DNA from 4 places in the Bartonella sp. HY761 genome. Region 1 is predicted to be linked to each of the others. Evidence: predicted binding sites of a transcription regulator. Region 1 holds the regulator's gene; each other region holds the start of a gene.
What was found. Region 1 encodes LexA, which represses DNA repair genes until DNA is damaged. Its sites were predicted from a motif close to TGTTCNNNNTGTGTTCNG; they were not measured.

Region 1 (5,567 bases):
ATTAATCTGAACTGTTGCTGAACAGCTTACCGCTGCAATATTTACATAGTAATCAACAAAGCGCAAAACTAAGGCCAGCATAGGCCCTATCAATTCAACAATTATTAATGACCGTTTAAACCAATTGAACATAAAGTAACACTAAACGACCCAATGCTAGTTTTGCTCAAGCCGAAGCGTCAGCACCGAAAATCCTACAATTATAAGCCCAAAAACAAAATATTCGGTAATATATTGTAATAATTTTGAATTTAACTTGACAGCCCTTGCTGTTGGCATGCTATGAAATAAAAATAATTAGTTATGCGGTTCGCAATAAAAGGTAAAAACAATGGCAGAACGGGCGCAACATCTTCAAGATTTATTTTTGAATGCCGTAAGAAAGCAAAAAATTTCATTGACAATTTTCTTGGTAAATGGCGTCAAGCTTACCGGTATTGTCACTTCCTTTGATAATTTCTGCGTATTATTGCGCAGAGATGGTCATTCGCAATTGGTTTATAAGCATGCTATTTCAACAATCATGCCAAGCCAACCAGTGCAAATGTTTGAAAATGAAGAAGATTAATTCTTCGACATGCAATATTTTTTGATAAAATGCCGGCTATATAGCCGGCATTTTTGTTTAAAAGCATTAAATCTAATAAGCCAATAAAAACAGTACCCAACCAGATTATAAAATTGTAATGCCACACAAAAATTCCAATTTAATTTAAATTATTTGCCCCTATTGCAGAACAATAGTGGAACATATATGATATGTTCACTATTTGTGCCAATGATTCGACTTATGGGGCTATTATGTTAACGCGCAAACAACGTGAATTGTTGATGTTCATCCATGAAAAACTGGAAGAAACAGGAATACCACCATCATTTGATGAAATGAAAGATGCACTTGAACTAGCATCTAAGTCAGGTATTCATCGACTTATCACCGCTTTGGAGGAGCGTGGTTTTATCCGCCGCCTACCAAACCGCGCCCGCGCAATGGAAATTATTAAACTTCCTGACATGCCCCACCGCCCCTCATATAATTATGGAAGCATGGCGGAAGATACTAATATGGCTTCGCCCAGTTCGCTTGCAAAATCCAAATTTCCTGTCGCTGGTAATGAAACAATTGCGGCTAATCGCCCTGTCGCGGCTAATAGCAATGTTGACATTCCAGTTATGGGACGAATTGCAGCTGGTGTACCCATATCGGCAATTCAGCACCAAATAAGCAGCATTACTATGCCAATTGATATGATTGGTAAGGGGGAACATTATGCTCTTGAAGTTAAGGGCGATTCGATGATTGAAGCTGGTATTCATGATGGCGATACGGTGATTATCCGTAAGGCTGACGTGGCACTAACGGGCGAAATTGTGGTTGCCTTGGTTGATGATGAAGAAGCAACCTTAAAGCGCTATAAGCCTAAGGGAAGCTTTGTTGAACTTGAAGCCGCGAACCCTGCTTATGAAAATCGTATTTTTCCTGCTAATAGGGTCAATATTCAAGGAAAGCTCGTGGGGCTATTTCGCAGTTACTAAAGCGAACGCCTTCATTTTTCTTTTAAAATAGGTAAAAATTCTAATAATGCACCAATTTTTGTCGACAGGAAAACAATTCGATAAAAACAACCCAAGATGCAATACTCAAAGTGTTAATGAGTTTGGCAACTTTTAATGCTCTGCAAATAAACTTTGTAATAGTTTATACTAGATTAATTAAGGATTTGGCATTGGGGACTGAAGATAGAGATTGTTACCAAATGGGTAAGTCATTGCTTAAAAATCGTCTCAAACAATTAGAATAAGATGGAATTATTTAGGTGTTTCTTTGCGCCTCTCCTTCTTGTTCTCATGATATTTTCATACCATTTTTCTCAAAATAAATAGGCGTTGTTCCAATCAAGGCCCACCACCTATTGTTTATTCTGGCACCTATTGTGTATTTTGCTCTGATTGCCGCAATAGATGAAATGCGATTAGCACCAAAAATCCAACACCTAAAATTAGAACAGCCCACAATATAAATTGCCGCCAGTTAAATTGATCCACCTTTTCTATTTCCGGCACTTTAGAAATATTTTTCAATGGTTCGGCTAAAACTGCGCGGCTAATTCGCGGATCATCAATATCGACAGCACCCGGAACTAGATCAGCAAATGCAAGCTCCATTGACTTTTGCTGACTTTTCCCAATTTGTATGGCATAGGGCGACTTGCCGCGTGCTAAAAAAACAAGATTGTTAGGCGCAAGTGCAATTTCCATGGGTAAAGCATCTAAGTCGAGTCCTCCACCGCGCTTATCTATTTCAATTCTTATCGCTGTAAAGTCACCATCTGGCAATTCTACACTATCAAGGCGCGTTAGCTCGCCATTTTTTCCCTGCAATTGATAAAACATGCCTTGGCGTAAGGGAATCCAATTACCACGGCTGTTGGATTTGGAGCCGTATAGCCAGAAGGGTGCCAGACTATAACCATCAGGCAAATTAACTTTTATAACTTCTAATTTATGAGGTGCGGCAAAACTTAACTCATAAATTTCATGATTGGGGTCATCGATTAAAATTCTTTTAGCTTCTAGCGCGTTACTCCAAATTAGATTAGGTTTTAAGCTTGTTTCGGTAACAACCATCTTGCTTATCATCGCTTGCGTTATAGAAGGTGCTTTTGCGCGATCCACCCACATTAGTCGTAAAAAACGACCTTGAGTTTTTTTAATGGCAATACTTGTTTTCGTAATCTCACCATTATTATTCGATAAGCGGTAAAGTTGGCCATTTTCAATCAAACGCCAATGCACCAAATCGTCACTTACCTCTAGACGATAGGGAAAAAAACCATCCTGACTTGGTGTCCACACTATGTCTATTTTGTCAATACCATAAGTCACCTTCTTCAAGTCGATAATATAGCCAAGTAAGGCATCATTACTACTAGCACTCGCATCATCATTATTAATTGAAATTGAGGTGCCAGCGCGTGTATTATTAACCGTAATACTTGATTGGTAACCATTTAGGGGATCGCTCCCACGCAATGGATATAGTTCAGCCTGTACGGTTTCATGGTGAACAGTGCTAAGCTCGGTAATTTTAGCGTTAGAACTAATAAAAAATGCATAAGGCTGCGCCTTACCATCTTGATCTAAAATGCGAATATCAGATAGCCCCTCGCTGCCTGCTTGCAATTGCAGCATTGCATCAAGCTCTAACTCATACCAAGGGCCGGTACCTTCAAGCACCAATGGCGCTTGCTGCTCTATTGCCTCAGAGGCCCAAACTATCAATGGCGCTTGAATGAACAATATAAGGACAATAAAAAAATTAAAAAAGCGTCTCATAATGGCTGTTCCTCATTATGCTTAACGTCATCAGCTTGTTGAGTTTTTTCTTTTGGTGGCAAAGGCGCAAAATAACCAATAATTAACAACAAAAGTCCAACACTGGTAAAGGAAATAATTCGCTCCATAGTGCCACTTCCACCAAGATCAATGGCAAATAACTTAAACACAACCACGCCAATCAAACTTGTGCCACAAATCCACAAAATACGAAGCTTTTTGCGATTTCCGATTAACATAGCCGACAGAGCAACAACTGTCCACACAATCGCCAAAGTTGTTTGGGCGGTCGTTGATGCAAAGAGTGCCGCTGCGCGCCAATCAACGCCAAAGAAATGGTGAACTGAGCGTAAAATTGTTGCAGTCAAAATAGCAAAGCTTGTGAAACCGAAGGCTACGGGAATTGAATATGGAGGTAAGTTTTTCTTTACTAAAGGCTCGGTATTGCTCCATATAAATAAAGCAAAAAGCGTAATGAAGAGCCCAAGCTCAAGTGGATTAATTAATGGAATATAAGGAAGCGGCGTAGCGCTACCATCATTGATAATATTTGCAAACCAAATCCAACCGAACGCAATAACAGCTACTGGCCAAGCTGCAAAGAAACGATAGGCTGTCGGGTCGGTTTTCAACGACCATCTTGGTTTGTTTGCTGCAACCATTAGGAGATAGATAACTGGCCCTACTATCCATCCTAGCCAACGCCAAGCATTAAAATTACCCGACACATCCATGAGCATTGCACTGCAAGTTGCTGATACCAAACCTATGGTCAACCAAGCGCCGGTAACATGCACAATACGTGTTAGCATTTGGTTGATTAAAGGCAACAAAGCAAACAAAATAGCACAATGCAATAAAATGCTAGCAGGCCAAAGCAACCATCCCCAATTTACCCACGGCTGATAAAGCGATAAAAAAATCACCTTGGAAATATCAGGTGTACCAACAATCAAAGAAATATTGGTCCCAAAAGCACAGATAAACAAACAAAATGCATAGGGTGCCCAACATAGGCTTACATTGGCTAATAGACGCCATTGGTAATGACGCGCAAGCAAGCTCCACACGGAAAAACTCGCAATGGAAACAGCTAAGATACCGTGAATTTTGGTTAATCCTACCGCACTATAATTGATCGTTGCAAAAACCGCAAAAGCCCATACAAAGACCATATAGCCGACAAAAATTCCTTCCAAAATCTTATCCGTCAAGTCGTCATTTTTACCCAGATATTGGATACTTAAAGCCGAGAATAATAGTGATAATGATAAGATAAATACCGGAATAAAATCCGCACTGAATAACTCGTAAATATATTGGTCAGAAACGCCCACCAGATAAATATATCCAGTATAGAAAAAGATAATTGTCGCCGTAATTTTAATAACAATATCTGAAAGCTTTAAACCGCCCACAAACATAATAGCCGACAATATTGCGGTCAAAATTGTTGCGCCATAATACGAAAAGAAAACAGATGGCGCCAAACCAATTGAAATGGTTGATAAGCAGCCCAAAATTGCTGGAATATTATGTTCCCATGCCATCATACGTGATTTATTTGCACGCGATGCATGCCACCAAGTAAAGACCAAAGATAAAGCAATAAGCACTATACCTAGCTTTGATGCAACAATAACTGTTTGCTGTCCACCTTCCCTAATAGTTACAAACCAACTTACAACAGATCCAGCTAAAACAATCAAAGAAAAACAACGCGATGAAAAATGATTTTGTCGCAACGAAAGCCAATAGATTGCCGCCGCTTCGACTGCCCATATTGACGTTGTCCATTCAGCATCAAAAGCCAGAGGAACGGCTAAAGAGGCGAAGACTAACCCCAACACCAAACAGGTCTCGAACAATAATTGCAAAGCATTTTGGCCGCGTTTTAATGTGCCAAATGCCAATGCATTGTAAAAACCTCCAAGAATAAAAGCCGAATAAGCTGGCCCCATCTCTATGTGCTGAACCAGTGCATATTGCAAACCAAAGCCAATAATGGGAACGCCAAAGAAAAGTGTTCCATCAACATAATAAGTTTGCAGTGCAGCACTGCGCAGCGATCTTTCATTGCCGCTTTCGTCATGACTGTTTTCCAAAAGCTGACGCCTAGCAAATAGCAATGCGATGGCAACGAAAAGCAAAAAGAAAAAAATCAAAAACAACTGAGTGCTGATATAAAAGGAAGATTGATACGAACTCAAGGCCCAAGCCATACCTATCGA
Region 2 (5,567 bases), 960 kb from region 1:
GCCGTTTATTGAGCGATTGCGCGACCAATTAAAACTACCAATATTCTATATTACCCATGACATTAATGAAGTGGAGCGCCTTGCTGATACACTTATTTTGATGGAGCAAGGGAAATTATTAGGTGCAGGCAAACTACAAGACCTACAAGCGGATATGAACCTTCCACTTGCCCAGCAACGCAATGCTGCGGTTAATCTCAACGCCCACATTGATCATTGGGACGAAGATAGTGGCATATGTGCGTTTTCGGTGAAGGGCGCACGCTTTTTAGCACCATTAGAAAAAGCACCGCAAAGCCAAGACATGCGCATCCGTATTGCCGCCAATGACGTTAGTCTTAGCCTTGAAAATCCTCAAAAAACCTCAATTCTTAATGTTGTTAATGCGGTTATTTTGTCAAAGACGTCAATTAATAATCATGAAATTTTGGTTTCGCTTAGTCTTGGTGATGATGATCAAGGCGCACATATCCTTTGTCGCCTATCGCGCTATTCTTGGCAAAACTTGAATTTAAAAATTGGGATGAAAATTTTTGCGCAAGTTAAAGGCATTGCCCTACTTGGAATTACATAGTTTTAAATACCAATATTTTTAAAATGTTACGGTAAATAAAACACCTTAATGATCAAACTTGTTTTGCAAATTATCAAGCTGGCGGCGATCGCGCTTGGTTGGGCGCGGCCCTGTTTGCGTTTGCGCTTCCAATGCTTGGCGTGCTAGTTTTTCTTCCGCAGTTTCAACCGGCGTTAAATCTTGATATAATTTTTGCGCTTCTACAGCCGGACCTCGACGCTCGCCAAGGGCAACAATTTTTATAGTTCTAATTCTTTGATTATAGCTAATCGTCAAGACATCATCAGCTTTCACTAAATATGATGCCTTGTCGATTTTTTGTTTGTTTACTCGGATTTTACCGCTATTAGCAAGCTCCGCTGCCAGACTACGCGATTTTAATAAACGGCTGAAAAACAGCCATTTATCAATTCTCAATCTATCTGGCAGCTGCTCACTCATTTTTTCAACTGGTCACGCAATGCTGCTAATTTTGCAAAAGGTGAATCTGGATCCATGGCTTTTGCAGGCTCATTATTGCGGGCTTTGTTGAAATCTTTTGGCTTATTATTAGCGCGGCGTTCATTATTGTTGCGACGATCATGATTACGACCGTCTTTATTAAACTCACGCTTTTCGCCAGATCTATCTTGATTTGACTTATCTTGGCGATTTTTATCATAACGTGGCTTATCGGAACGAGCCTGTTGCTCACCACTTGTTTCAACCGTAGCTGCGTGTGGTTTGCGGTCAAATTTCTTTTTACCATCATTGCGGTTATTGTTATCGCGCGGCTTGTGCGGACGATTTTCCTGACGGCCCTGATAGCGCCAAAGCAACATCATCTTGACATTTTCAACCGGCTTTTCCGCTTCAGTATCTGCAACTTCTGCAGTAGTTTCAGCAACAATTGGTTGGCTTTCAAGATTTGCCCACATTGGACCAACTGGTTCCGCGTCTAATGCTGGCGCAACGGCTGCTGCCTCTGCACCTTCATTAAGCTTAGCTTCAACTTCTGCAACACTAATGGAGTGAGAACGATAGCCAAGATTTTTAAGTACATCTTCCATATCAGCATGGCTTGCACCCAAAATCGACATCATAGCAGGTGTTACAATGAACTGGCGGCCATCAAATGCGCCTTCTGGTCTTGGACCAGTACCCTCACGCCAAGCTAAAGCAGGACGAATAAGATCAGCCAAACGCTCAAGGATATCAACGCGCACCGCACGCTTACCAAGAATACGATATCCAGCAAGGCGATAAAATTCTGGGTTAAATTCGCCATTTACTTCAATAGATGTACGACCAGCAGCCATGGTTTGGATAATATCGCCATAACCGGGTTGGTCTTTTGCATCATTTTGCAAAGCCCAAAGCAATGTAATTGCTTGTGCTGGCGCTGGCTTTAAAAGTGCTGGAATAAAAATGTGATAGGCACCAAAACGCACACCAAGACGGCGAAGTGCAGCACGCGAATCTTGATCCAAGCTTTTTACATCATTAGCAATGTCGCGCCGAGGCAATACGCCAAGCTGCTCAACCAACTGGAAAGCAATACCGCGAGTGATACCAATTAAGGCATCAGCATTGATAAGATCGAAAAGTGGCTTTAATGCTGTTTCAAAATGGAAAGCAACAAAGCGACCAACGCGGTCATTGACCTTGTCACGCTGTGCACCCTGCAATTGCTCATCAGCCAGCAAGATAATGCGTGGCTTTAAAAACTCATCACCACTCACCAGAGTTGCAATAGGTTGACCAACCCAACGGACGATGCCGTCCGATGCCAGCGCTAAATCACCATTAGCACATGCACTAAGCCTTTCAGCCCGTGCATCATATTCAGGTGCTAATGCTTTTTGCGCTGCCGCTCTCACCGCTTTGGCATCACTGCCTTCGGCAGCTTTGTCCATGGTGAAACGGAAGCCTTCCAAATGTCCAACATGGTGACCTTCTACTAGAACATCACCGGTTTGCGAAATTTCGGCATCTATCATTGTATTCTCTCTCAGCCGTTTCATCAGAACGCTTGTTCTGCGGTCTACAAATCGTTTCGTCAACCTCTCATGCAGCGCATCAGACAATTTATCTTCAATTTCCCGCGTTTTTTCTTGCCAATGTTGCGGATCTGCCAACCAATTAGGTCGATGAGAGACATAAGTCCAGGTCCGAATCTGCGCAATGCGGTGTGATAAAGTATCAATATCGCCATCTGTACGATTAGCAAGTGCTACCTGAGATGCAACATAATTTTCATCAACTACACCAAATTCTACCACATCACGGAACAATGTGGCAATAATGTCGGCATGTTGGGCGGGGGCAATCTTACGATAGTCGGGAAGCGCGCAGATATCCCATAGCAATTTGACTTCATCGCTACCCTTTATACGTCGAGCAATCGAATCGTCTTTAGCCAAATAGCTAAGCGCACGAGCATCAACAGCTGGCATTGCCTTAACCAGACCGTCAATTGGGGATGGAGTATCAAGGGAGCGAATTAAGTTTCCAATTGAGCTAAAATCCATATTGGCAGTACGCCATTGCATGACTTTAACAGGATCGAAATAGCTACCTTCAATTTTTTCAACGAGTTCTGCTTCAAGCGGAGCAACACGTCCAGTAACGCCAAAAGTGCCATCACGTAAATGGCGGCCTGCGCGCCCTGCAATTTGTGCAAGTTCGCTTGGATTTAAATCACGATATTGAAAACCGTCAAATTTTCGAGTTTGAGCAAAAGCCACATGATCGACATCAAGATTAAGCCCCATGCCAATGGCATCAGTTGCGACCAAATAATCTACATCGCCAGATTGATACAGCTCTACCTGTGCATTGCGCGTGCGCGGCGACAAAGCGCCCATAACAACCGCAGCACCACCTCTTTGCCGGCGAATAAATTCTGCAATAGCATAGACCTCATCAGCGGTAAAAGCCACAACGGCAGAACGTCTTGGCAGCCGTGCAATTTTTTTCGAGCCACTATAGGTTAGTTGCGACAGCCTTGGCCGCGATGCAACGCTAAGCCCGCGCAACAGCTTTTCCAAAACACCACGCATGGTTAAGGCGCCAAGAAGCAAAGTTTCTTGCCGTCCACGTAAGTGCAAAATCCTATCGGTAAAAATATGGCCACGCTCTAAATCATTGGCAAGCTGCACTTCATCAATGGCAACAAAGGCGGCATTGGTCTCGCGCGGCATTGCTTCCACCGTGCATACAGAATAGCGAGCTTTAGGTGGCTGAATTTTTTCTTCACCAGTTACCAGTGAAACTTTGTCTGCACCAATTTTTTCGCAAATTCGTGTATAAACTTCACGCGCCAACAAACGTAACGGCAAGCCAATAATGCCGCTATCATGCGCCAACATCCGCTCTATCGCAAGATGCGTCTTTCCTGTATTGGTTGGCCCCAACACTGCCATGACATTACGGCCAGAAAAAACAAGGGGGGTGTTCCCCATTGGCAACTCCAATTTTTGAAAAGGCCGTTAAGTCAATCACTCGCGGCCTTATCGCGCTTTTTAAAACCTATATTTGTATTTTATCAACACAAGGGTCTTTCAGCACTATTCTAATTATAATTATTAGACATTTTAATGTTTCATTTATGTTAAAACATTTAAAATTCAATATCTTTTAAATCAAACGCTTAACTAAACCATGAAACAATAAAAAAACCGACTTATCGTCGGTTTTTATATATTCTATCAGTCAACTCAAAATCAACCTACTTACTTAGCTTAAATCTAAACTGTAAATAGAATCAATTCTAATTGAAACCCAATACAGAATTAAGCCTTAGGTGTAAGAACTTGACGACCGCGATACATACCAGTCTTAAGATCGATATGATGTGGACGACGCAATTCACCTGAAGTCTTATCTTCAATATAAGTAGGTGTCTTAAGGGCATCAGCTGAACGGCGCATACCGCGCTTTGAAGGTGATGTTTTTCTTTTAGGTACTGCCATGGATCTATGCTCCGAATTCGTTCAAACACATTGAAGCGTGGCCATGAAAGCCTGAATCGCCCAATATAATTCACAAAGTTTGGGACGCTATACACTGATTAAAGCAATTTGACTAGCCAAAAGGTGTATTTTTTTAAAAAACTCCCAATAAAACATGCATTTTTTTACAAAATAGCGATTATATTTTAATTTACACAAGCAATATAAGCACCAGAATTGCGCGCACGTGATTCAAAAACCCGTGCCAGTTGGCTCATACCAGGACCTGGCTTTGCAGGATTGCGTATATAAGGATTGGGTAATGCTGCCGCCAGCAAAGCACCTTGCCTTGGAGTTAGATTGTTAGACGAGCGATTAAAATAATGGCGTGATGCAGCCTCTGCGCCATAAATTCCGGGCCCCCATTCGGCAATATTTAAATAAATTTCCATAGTGCGCTGTTTTGACAAAAAAATATTAGCGCCAAGGGCAATGGGAATCTCAATCGCTTTGCGCACATAGGAACGATCTTGCCAAAGAAAAAGGTTTTTTACCATTTGCATAGTAATGGTGGAAGCACCACGATTTGGCCCACCATCATTATCCAAAACATCGCCCAAAGCATCCCAATCAACGCCATTATGGCTGCAAAATTTGCCATCTTCAGCCATCATTACCGCATTTACCAAATTAGGGGAAATAGCTCTGATAGAAACCCATTGGCGATCATAGCCACGCAATAGAACAACATCTCGTAGCATCAAAGTAGAGATTGGCTTGATAAAGGGCAAATTATAAAAGAGAAGCAAGACAAAAGGCAAGAGCAGCAAAAGAATCAGACCAAGGGCAATCTTTTTAACAAGAGTTTTTTTGGTTTCCCCCTCGTTCCTTATCTCATCCTTATCAAGCAACAATGAACAATTCCTTTTATTTGCGATGATCTTGGTAATAATGCTTGATTTATAGGGTTTATCTGGCGGCTGCAATACCATGGATCGCCTTGGCTTATCACGCAGGATGTTTATTCAAACAAATTATACTCATTTTTTTGACAATCACTC
Region 3 (5,567 bases), 430 kb from region 1:
TATTTTGGTAAATATTTGGTGAAATTTCAGCAGGACAAACGTGAATTGATCCGCCTTGTGCATATTTTGCATCATAATCATAGAATTTATAGCTGGCATTAGGAACAATTTCGCACACATCAAGTATGCGATCGCCTAAAACGCCGCAGGTAAATTCACGACCTGGAATATATTGCTCGACAATCACTTCATCACCATAAGGCCATTCTGGGGCGCTAAGTGATGCGGGTGGTGTATTTTGTCCCTCCAAAACGATGACAACACCAAAGCTCGAACCTTCTTTAACGGGCTTAACCACATAAGGAGGGGTAATAGGATGAATAGTACCAATATCATGGCGATCCATTACCCGAGACGGAGCAACCTTAACCCCTGCCGCGCTAGCAATTATTTTAGCCCGCGCTTTATCCATAGCAAGAGCTGATGCAAGTACGCCAGAATGGGTATAAGGAATTTTCAAAAACTCTAAAATTCCTTGAATTGTACCATCTTCACCAAAAGGACCATGAAGCGCATTAAAGGCAACATCAGGGCGAAGTTGTGCAAGGCGATCAGCAACATTGGTATCAACATCAAGGCGTGTCACTTGAAAACCAAGGGCTTCAAGTGCATCGGCACAAGCATTGCCTGATGACAGGCTAACTGGTCTCTCAGATGAAAAACCACCCATAAGCACAGCAACATGTTTGTTGTTCACCTTAAATCCCCTACAGATTATGCACAGTAAAAATTACAGTTTTGAATCATCAATTACCAAAAGATTCATGATACGAATCAAATATGTAATTATGGTTAACATAAGAATCAGACTGGCGCTGTAAAAACAAGTCCCCTTAGCTTGGCAAGGCTTGCCAAAGGCGGTTTTTATGTCTCATGTTTCTGAAAAGACTCAAAAATTTTTTTTTGATTTTTTTTGTATTTTTTAGAAAGTCGTTATCAATCTGCGTCTTTTAAAGCACTATCGAAAAGTCTTTTATTATTTTGTAAAAAAAGGACAGCAAAGCAGTCGATTTGGCGTGATAGTTTTTATTAGAGCAGATATAGATCTAAGATAATTTTTTTTAATATTAGTCACATTGAAATTATCTTTTTTATATTTCACCATTGAATGCTTAACCCAAGATTGTTTATGTTGTGACTGATATTTTTCCTACCCAAAAAGGTTAATTTCATCAAAAATCAGTAAATTACGATATTAGAATATATCTAATTTTTAGAGTTTTATTAATATTTGTTACAAATAGTGATAAATATGATTTTTTGAGCTTTATCTTTTGTTAAAGCTGCTTTATGCACATTTACGAATAAATGTTTTGCGTATGAATTGACTTTATAATCAAGGAACAAAAAATGCATAATAGCATTGGTTTACGGCCAATCAGGTCGACGATTTTTCGCACTCTCTTTTTAGGTGTATTAGCAATTGGCTTGGGGGCATGTACGACAACTGGTACAACGACAGTTGACGGACAGCCAACGACTAAAACAACCATCAAGCCACAAAGTTTTATTGAAGGAAATAAGTCGCTTGATGAGCGTTATGGCCCTGATAGAGATGAACCATTTAAAATTAAACCAATTCCTAATGGTGTTATCCCTGAAAAATTCCAGCGTACGGTTGTTGCTTATCCATCACGCGAAGCGCCTGGCACAATTATCGTTGAGCCAGCCAATCACTATCTTTATTTCATTGCTGGCAATGGCAAAGCTATTCGCTATGGTGTGAGTGTTGGTGCCGCCGGTCTTGGTTTTCAAGGCGAAGCAGATCTTAAAGTAAAACGTAAATGGCCGCGTTGGATTCCAACCAAGGATATGATTGCGCGTGCGCCAGAACGCTATAAAAAATATGAAAATGGCGTAGATGGCGGTCCAAGCAACCCCTTGGGCGCGCGTGCGCTTTATCTTTACCAAAATAATGTTGATACCTATTATCGCATTCACGGTACAACCCAACCATCAAGCATTGGTAAATCGGTGTCAGCTGGTTGCATCCGCATGGCAAATCCAGATGTGATTGACCTTTTTGCCCGTGTGCGTACAGGTGCTAAAGTTATCGTGCGCTAAGATACAAAAAATTGTATAACAAAAGGGCAGGAAGAGATTTTCTTTTCCTGCCCTTTTTACATGTTTAATCAATTTTCAGCTTTGGTTTTTTCATTTAAAGTGGCTTAATCGAATTTTTCTTTAGAATTGGCAAAGCCTTTTACCCAATAACCAGCAGCCTTAATCCAATTAAGTGGCACATGACGTTCGGTATTAAAGAACATACGTAAGTGGCGGGTTACCTTTCCTTCGGCGGCAATCCAGATAAATGTCCGCTCTTGCAAGCTTAGTTCCTTAACCTTTTCAAGCAGAAATTTGGGTTCATCAGCAAGTTCAACCGAGCGGTAAACCCAATGATAGGTTACATTGGCCTTGGTATTAAATTTTTGCACTTCCTGTTCATTGGCAACCGTTGCAATAACGGTGATGTCAGTGCCTTCAGCGGCTTCCTCAACCCGTCTGCCAATGGCTGGCAAAGCCGTTTCATCGCCGATTAATAGCCAAGCATTAATATTGCCGCCAATAACGGCTGAACCGCGTGGACCACCAATGACAAGTTCATCACCTTGTTTTGCATTTAATGCAAAAGTGCTTGCTGGTCCTGCATCATGTAACACAAAATCAATCGCTAATAGGTTGGCCTGTTCGTCATAAAAACGTGGTGTATATTCGCGGCTTTGCTGGGTTAGTTCATTCTCGCCAAAAAATAGCTTGATATGATCATCGGGAGCTGCTGAAACAAAGCCCGTAAGATCATCTCCACCAACGAATACCCGGCGCATCAAGGGGGTTACATCTTCAATTTTTTCAACTTTCAATATGCGGCGTTTGGTTTCGTGACGTACACGCTCAATATGCGGTGCTGTATCATTTTCTTGGGTCATGACTTTTCCTAAAAATTTTTGTTCTATTTTGCTTGATTTTACCGCTATTATAGCTGCATAATATTGTATTTGTCTCTTATATTTTTACATCAAACTCATCAAATTGCTCGATACCTTTACCTTGTGCAGTAAGGTCTATGTAATGGGCCATGCGCTTTTCATCCACAATGCTTGATGTCATGCCGCGCTTCCAATAGCCGATCGCTTTTATGTCGGCTTTCGCCACTTGCCCGCCACTTAAAAAGTGGTCGCGTATTTGTCGCGCTTCTTCACGCTCGCAGGCGATCCAAAGATTGGCTTTGGTGGTTGGATTGATGGAAAGAGCTTCTTTGACTAAAAAACCAGAAGTGCCGGCGGCACAATCATCTTGACGAATAAAGGTTTTATAATCTACCCCTGCGATCTTCGGTAATTCGTCTATTGCGGATTGATGGGCGCAATCAATATAGGCTGTGGCTTTTAAACCTTGTGGCCAATTTTTAAAAATAGAAAATAGCGCAGGAATTGCCGTATCGTCGGCAAAAAATATATTATCATGACCATTTTTATAATCAGGCATAAAATGTTGCTTTGGTCCCATAAGATAAATCTTGTCACCAATTTTTTGCTTGCTCAACCAGTCCATAGCCAAGCTTTGGCCGTGATGAACTACAAAATCGATTTCTGCAATATTGGTTGCGGCATAATAGTCACGAATGGTGTAAACACGGGTGATTGGCTTTCCACTACCAATGGCATCCATTTCAATTCGGACAGCATTATTGGCTTGCAACCATTGATCTAGGTTTGGATCTTTGACAATGCCGCTTACACGTATTACTGAAGCAAACGGTTTTGCAATCTCAGTAATTGTCATGCTATTGCGTATGATCTTGTGTCCCGACATTTTTGCGGTTTCACTTGCATTTTTAGAACTGGCTTTTGTTTCCATATTTGCCATTTTGCACCTACCCAAAATATTGTTGTCAGCATTGGTATAATGGCAATATTTCACAATGACAAATAAAACATGATAAAAATACTCAAATTAAATAATGAAAATAATTTTTGCGATAATGTTCTTGATATGTTCTTTAATTTTTGATATTGTGTTTCTGTCAGGGAATGGATGTTTAGCTATGCCTATAGGCAAGTAAATGCCATTTATTTATTAAGCTATTTCAATCAAGTATGGTTGCTCATTTGCTTTATGGCATTTCAGCAAGTTTTTGGCAGTGGTGCAATGTTAAAAATTCGGATTAATCATAATCTTGCTGATAATCTTGCCAAGGCTGATAAGGCAGCTTTTGGCGATGGTCGCCAAGCGCACGCTAATGATATTATTGAAGATAGCAATATGCGGCTTCAAGCAAAGCGTATAAAAGGGCGTGGAGCAGGGCTTAATCCTGCAGGGCGCTTTGAGGATAAATCAGTTTGTTCCTTTGATGATGGCTGGCAAAATGATGAAGAAATAGCACCGCTTAAAACAATTGTTCAAATTGAAAAAGCTCGCAATATTATTACAAGCAACAGTTCGCCTGATCTTGGATTTGACCGCTCTATCAATCCTTATCGTGGTTGTGAGCATGGTTGTATTTATTGTTTTGCCCGTCCTAGCCACTCTTATATGGGCTTGTCGGCAGGGGTTGATTTTGAAACACAGCTTTTTGCAAAACCTGATGCAGCAAAATTGCTAGAAAAGGAATTATCAAAAGCTGGCTATAAACCGAAAATCATTGCCATTGGTACGAATACTGATCCTTATCAGCCGATTGAAAAAAAATGGGCGATTATGCGAGAAATTTTGACCGTTTTAAATAGGGCCAATCATCCGGTAAGTATTGTGACAAAATCAGCTTTGATTTTGCGTGATGTTGATATTTTAAGCGAAATGGCGCAAAAACGGTTGGTACGGGTTTGTATATCACTTACCACATTGGATAGTAGGCTTTCACGGGCAATGGAGCCAAGAGCTGCAACGCCAAAGCGCCGCCTTGAAACTATAAAGCAATTGCATCAAGCCAATATACCGGTTTCCACATTAGTTGCGCCGGTTATTCCGGGTTTAAATGATCATGAGATTGAAAATATATTAGAGTCTGCAAAAGAAGCTGGTGTTCATGACGCAGATTTTGTCATGCTGCGTTTGCCTTATGAGGTTGCCCCTTTATTTAAAGATTGGCTTTTGCGCGAATATCCCAATCACTATCGTAAAATTATTTCAATTTTACGATCTATGCGTGGCGGCAAGGATTATGATGCTGATTGGCAAAGTCGGATGCGCGGTACAGGCCCTTTTGCCGAACTGGTTGCCCGCCGCTTTGCTATAACATGTCAAAGGCTAGACATTGGCAAGCGTCGTATTCCTCTTTCATTTGAAAATTTCGAGCCACCAATAAAATCGCCCGTACAATTATCGTTGTTTTAAAACATAAGGGGCTTTGATATTATGCAGTAAACTATTTAAGCAAAAATTATCGTAAAATAACTCTTCGGCAATTGCTAGGTTAGTATGTTAACATGGTCATAGAGTGTTGTTTAAATTGCCTTAATTATTTTGAATTGGAATTATGCTCTTGTCTCTTTATGATGTTAAGGACTTTGATGAATTTGTAACTTCGCTAAAATCTGTCACCTTGCACGACCAATGGCATGCAAGGG
Region 4 (5,567 bases), 1.7 Mb from region 1:
GTGGGTTAAGGCGTGCAGCTGATTGCTCACCTGCCGTATTGGGGGCTGTTGGGTCCACAGCAGTTGTTGGCGGTGTGGGATCCACAGGTGTTGTTGGTGTTGTGGGATCTACTGGAGTTGTTGGCGGTGTGGGATCCACAGGTGTTGTTGGCGGTGTGGGATCTACAGGTGTTGATCCAATTGTCAAGATAAGCGGCTTATCACCGTTGCTTTGCTGGGTAAGAGTGGCGTTATAAACAATAAACTCACCTTGATTGATGACATAAGGTCCGCTCGCTACCCAGCTTCCTTGTGTCTTGTTGATCATGGTGACTTTATCACCGTTAGATAAGCGGCTACCATCATTATACATATTTATTGTATGCCGAGTATTCGTAAGATCAACCGCGTTACGACCTGTAATTGTCACAAGCGTATCACCGTTGACGACATCTGTTGGTAATATCCAATTATAATTTTCAAAATTATAAATACCAGAAACAGTTCCACGATATCCATTAAGGTTTAATGTGTTACCAGCTGCATGAGTTTCAAACCCACTAAAACGCCCGTCGCCTCCATAAATACTACCCGAAATTTTAACGTTTGTACCATTAAGTGTTACTGTATTTTGCGTTGCTGTGCCAATATCACTATATCCACCATAAACATTTCCAGTTATAGATGAATCGGTAATTGAAACTTTATTTTCAGTGACAGCTCCAGTTCTGCTAAAACCGCCATATACATTTTTGCTTATAATAGTGTTCCCGTTAAGCGTTAGTTCATTGCGTGTAGTTACGTCACTGCCAGCATTATATCCCGCGTAAATATTGTTAGCAATATTTGCGCCAGTTATAGAAACCTTATTATCCGTTGCAGCTGCACCACTTGTATAGCCACCGATGATTGTACCTTTATATTGACCACCATTAATGGAAACGGTATTATTTGTTGCATCTGCGCTACTTGTAAAGCCGCCTATAACACTCCCATCAACTGTACCATTATTAATTATAACACTGTTATCTGATGTAATCTGCCCGGATGCACTGCCGCCCTGAACGCTACCAATAACTTTAGCATTTTCAATAATAACAGTATTTTTTGATGTAATACCTTTATTTGCATTCCCACCCGCAATATTACCATTAACCTCGGTCGCTTCGCCTGAAATGTTTACACTATTATTAACTGCGTTGCCGTTTATTGACTGTCCACCAAAAATATCTCTTCCAATTAAAGCATTCGTAATGGTAACTTTATTATTTGTTGATTGTCCATCATTGGAATAACCACCCATTACATCTTGCAATATTTTCCCACTAGATATGGTAACAGTGTTACTATCGACATTGCCCTCAACTGATAGTCCCCCTATAATACCACTTTCAACAATTCCACCAGTCATATTTACAGTATTATTGCTTACATTGCTATTTTGAGACCATCCGCCGTAAACTCGATTGGGAGCATTATAATTTGCTCCTAAAGAGGTGGTATCGGAAATTGTTACAGTATTATTATTTAAAGAAGAGGTTTTAACAGCTTTATTATTATTTTGTAACTGTCCCGGGAAATAAAAACTATCATTATTTAATGCTTCAAATTCCGTTGTGGTACCATTATATGTAATTGTATCAGCAATTGCAGATTGTAGATAAACTGTACATGCTACACTTGAACCAAGAGCTATAGTAACTGCTATTGATGATATTGAATATTTAAATTTCAAAGCACTAAATAAATTCATAATTATATCCCGATTTAACCCTCTATTAATGCTAAATAATTATGCATAATATGCAAATTTAATTTGTCTTATAACTTAAAAAATTTCAAAATTGAAGTATTAATTAGAAATAATATGTGGTCTTGTCGCAAGTTCTAAGTTAGGTGAATTTAATAGAGACCTACCTTGTTCATTTTTCATATCTCTAGGGTCAGGACTCATTAATTGATATAATATATGACGGCTGCAGCGATACTGATTGCTGAAAAGAAAGTATGTGCGCATCGATCGTATCTTGTTGCAATACGTCGCCAAGTTTAAAGTTTTGCAAACAAGTTCTCAATTTTACGACGTAATTTATAGGTTGCCTTGTCAAAGTAGATGTTCGATGTCCTACCTTTTCAGGGGGAATGCAAGGCTTGATTTTTCTGTCAAATAAGGCTTGCCTGAACCAGTCAGTGTCAATACCTTTGTCAGCAATAAGTTCTTGCGCTTCAAGCAAAACTGGTAACAGAAGAGCCGCGCCTTTATAGTCGCTCATCTCACCTTCTGACAATAACAGGCATAGCGGCTTTCCATCTTGATCAACGACTGTATGCAGTTTTGAGTTCAAGCCACCTTTTGTGCGTCCAATACGACGGAGAACATCCCCTTTTTAAGCAGGTTTGCTGCTGTGCGGTGTGCCTTAAGATGGATTGCATCAATCATGTTACGCTGAGGTTTTGGACCTTCCCCAGCGAGCTCTGCAAAAATGCGAATAATCACACCCAATCGGCTCCAGCGAAAAAGGGAGTTATAAAGGGTTTTGTGCGGACCATAATTATTAAGAGCATCTTTCCATTGCAGGCCATGATTAATAACATAAACAATCCTACTGATAACGCGCATATCACCAACACGTGCCACCCCATGCGATAATGGAAAATAAGGTGATATCCGCGCCATCTGACTTTCACTCATTGGCTACCTCCGTCACACCAACGAATCATAAATCAACTAAAATGTGAATCAATAAAATTAAAAGGTTCTGACCCTAGACATTTCTTTCAATATCAACATTTCTTGTTAGAAACCAGCCCATTTCAAGTAAAGAATTTAACTCATTTTGCGAAAGATTATATTTAAAACCTTTTATGATCTCTATCATTTACTTTGTTTACTCCTATTTGGGCTTTACCGCTTTAGAGTCAAACTCCATTAATTTGAACGAAATAGTCCAGCCCCTAGTGATTGACTATTTATAAAACTCACTTTTGTATAATTTACTACTAGTTTTGAAATCTTGACTCTTTTTGCTTTATCCCGCATAAAGAACAAAACAGGAACATATTAAATGTGAGTCGAGCATGGATAAAGCTAATTTAAACAAATTGCGTCAGCAAATTGCCAAAATGGAAGGCCGTCCAGCTGCGCAAATTTTATCAAATAATCAAATAGACCATTTCCATAAAGCTGATAAAAATTATAATCATCAAAGCCTAAATAATGTTGAATTTACCCATTTTTGCTTAGGTTTAAGTGAAGCAGATGAGATTATAAAGCCAATTTTGCGTGGATCATTACATGAAATTGTCCCTGCCCCATCGCATTGGCAAGCCGCTTATGGTTTTGTGTTAGCTTTAATTTTACGTGCCAATAAAGGTCCAAGCTTACAACCGCTTATCTGGATTGAAGATGATGGCATTTTGTTTGAATATGGTGGTTTAAATCCCTATGGTATTATTGCTATGGGGCTTGACCCTTCGCAATTAATCCTTATCCGCTGCGCCCATTTAACCGATGTTTTAAAAGCTGGTGATGACGCATTACAATTAAAAAATATTAGCGGTGTTGTTTTAAGCCTATCGGATAGTTGCAAAGCATTGGATTTCACCACCAGCCGCCGTCTGCATCTTGCCAGTGAAAAAAACAATATTCCAGCTTTCATGCTTATGGCCAAAAACGCCCCCAAAACCAGCAGTGCTTTTACACGTTGGCGCATAGCAAGTGGCCAATCAATCTCATCGGGTGCAATGGCACCCGGCGCGCCTTTTTTTGATGTTGAACTTATTCGTAACCGCTCAGGCGGCATTGGCCATTGGTCTATGGAATGGAACTTTCATGACAAAACCTTTAATGAACCGACTTTATCTCGCCCTTTATTTTCCATACCTACCAACCAATTGGATCATGCGTTTAAGGCAAAAAAACACGCCAGTTAAAAGTGAAAACAATGCCTTGGCTTTAATTAGCCGTCAGGCATCGGGGTTGGTTATCACTGCTATTAACCGGCAGGCAGCAGCAAAAGGACTTTATATTGGCCAAAGCATGAGCGAAGCTAAAGCCATTTTTCCAGAATTTGAAGTACAAATGAGCGAGCCGCATAAGGATAATGCTTGTTTAAAATGGCTGGCTGAAGCGGCTGAGCGTTTTACGCCGCTTATTGCCTATAATCTTCCCTTTGGTTTAATGCTTGATATTACCGGTTGCGATCATCTTTTTGGTGGTGCAAAAAATATGCTTGATAGGGTTATAGAATTTTATCAAAATTTGGGGTTTGAAACCAAAGCCGCCATCACGACGACACCCCATGCGGCACGTATTTTTGCGCGTTTTGGCAAGGGTGGAATTGTTGAAAAGCAAAATTTAGCTCCTACACTTGATATAATGCCACTTAAAGCCTTAGAGCTTGAGGGGGCAATTTATCATGGCTTGACCAAGGCTGGCTTTAAAACAATTGGTGCAATACGCAATTTAAAACCCGCTGCATTAAATGCCCGATTTGGCGCAGTACCAGTTACTAAATTACAATTACTCTATGGGCAGAAACATCACCCCATTTCACCAATTACGCCTAAACCTTTATGCTATAAAATTGGCCGCCTTAATGATCCAGTAATGAACGAAGATCAGATGATTGTCGTATTAGAACCTTTAGCACAAGATTTTTGTAAAAAATTGCGTGATCGCGGTGAAGGTGCAAAACTTATCCATATTGCATTTTTCAGAGTTGATGGCGCACGGCAAATCATTGCCATTGAAACAAGTAAGCCCTTAAACGAAGCGGCACAATTGATGCGGCTGATTAAAGAGCGTCTTACATCTTTGACAACGCCACTGGATATTGGTTATGGTTTTGATGCTTTTGCTTTTGCAGCTCTTGAATGTGAAAAAATTGTTGCGGTAGAGCAAAATCTATTTGTAAAATCCCAAGATAATAGTGAAATTACTAGCTTTATTGACAGGCTTTCCACCCGTTTAGGACATGATCGGGTTTTACGCCTTGAGCTTCACCAAAGCCATATCCCCGAAAAAGCCTTTGCATGGCAACCTGCGCTTTATGCCGGCAAGGTAAAAACAGATCGTTTTGATGAGGCGATGTTTTTTGCTCAAAATCAAGAGGCCGCAGAACGCCCCTGCCGCATTTTTGTGCCGCCGCAACCGATTGATGTGGTGGCTGCCGTTCCCGACAGCCCACCTGCCTCTTTTCGTTGGCGACGTGTTTTACACCGTATCCGCCTTGCTGAAGGGCCGGAGCGTATTGGTGCAGAATGGTGGAAAAATTCTGCACCCACCCGCGATTATTATCGGGTGGAAGATGAAATTGGCCGGCGTTTTTGGATTTTTCGCTATGGACTTTACAGCGAAAAAGCTTCGCCAAAATGGTTTTTGCATGGCCTATTTGCTTAAAAATTCAAGGTAGCCCAAAATGGTTGCAATTTTTGAAATGGTAACACGCAGCAATTATTCATTTTTGCAAGGCGCATCCCACCCCCATGAGCTGATTGAGGAAGCCGCGAAGCTTGGATATAGCGGCATTGGCCTTGCCGATATTAATAGTCTTGCCGGCATTATTCGTGGCTTAACCGCAGCCCGT

Region 2: N6A79_RS11710 (helicase-related protein) is a predicted target of LexA. The motif match lies at 4,154-4,171, and genes of this name have one in related genera.
Region 3: N6A79_RS09460 (PA0069 family radical SAM protein) is a predicted target of LexA. The motif match lies at 3,984-4,001, and genes of this name have one in related genera.
Region 4: N6A79_RS00220 (ImuA family protein) is a predicted target of LexA. The motif match lies at 3,021-3,038, and genes of this name have one in related genera.

The regions. Positions count from the first base shown of each region.
Region 1 is NZ_CP104887.1:1,749,283-1,754,849, forward strand. Features, by position in the region: gene hfq (RNA chaperone Hfq) at 332-568, shown strand; gene lexA (transcriptional repressor LexA) at 802-1,536, shown strand; gene N6A79_RS07535 (DUF3999 family protein) at 1,930-3,336, opposite strand; gene N6A79_RS07540 (DUF2339 domain-containing protein) at 3,333-5,567, opposite strand, start outside.
Region 2 is NZ_CP104887.1:2,705,242-2,710,808, forward strand. Features, by position in the region: gene modC (molybdenum ABC transporter ATP-binding protein) at 1-574, shown strand, start outside; gene N6A79_RS11705 (RNA-binding S4 domain-containing protein) at 620-1,015, opposite strand; gene N6A79_RS11710 (helicase-related protein) at 1,012-4,017, opposite strand; gene rpmF (50S ribosomal protein L32) at 4,348-4,527, opposite strand; gene mtgA (monofunctional biosynthetic peptidoglycan transglycosylase) at 4,713-5,498, opposite strand.
Region 3 is NZ_CP104887.1:2,178,009-2,183,575, reverse strand. Features, by position in the region: gene N6A79_RS09480 (D-alanine--D-alanine ligase) at 1-697, opposite strand, end outside; gene N6A79_RS09475 (L,D-transpeptidase) at 1,351-2,064, shown strand; gene N6A79_RS09470 (siderophore-interacting protein) at 2,169-2,927, opposite strand; gene N6A79_RS09465 (siderophore-interacting protein) at 3,004-3,867, opposite strand; gene N6A79_RS09460 (PA0069 family radical SAM protein) at 4,150-5,334, shown strand; gene N6A79_RS09455 (MmcQ/YjbR family DNA-binding protein) at 5,483-5,567, shown strand, end outside.
Region 4 is NZ_CP104887.1:58,762-64,328, reverse strand. Features, by position in the region: gene N6A79_RS00230 (autotransporter outer membrane beta-barrel domain-containing protein) at 1-1,732, opposite strand, end outside; partial or broken gene N6A79_RS00225 (IS5 family transposase) at 1,933-2,671, opposite strand; gene N6A79_RS00220 (ImuA family protein) at 3,058-3,912, shown strand; gene N6A79_RS00215 (Y-family DNA polymerase) at 3,812-5,380, shown strand; gene N6A79_RS00210 (error-prone DNA polymerase) at 5,400-5,567, shown strand, end outside.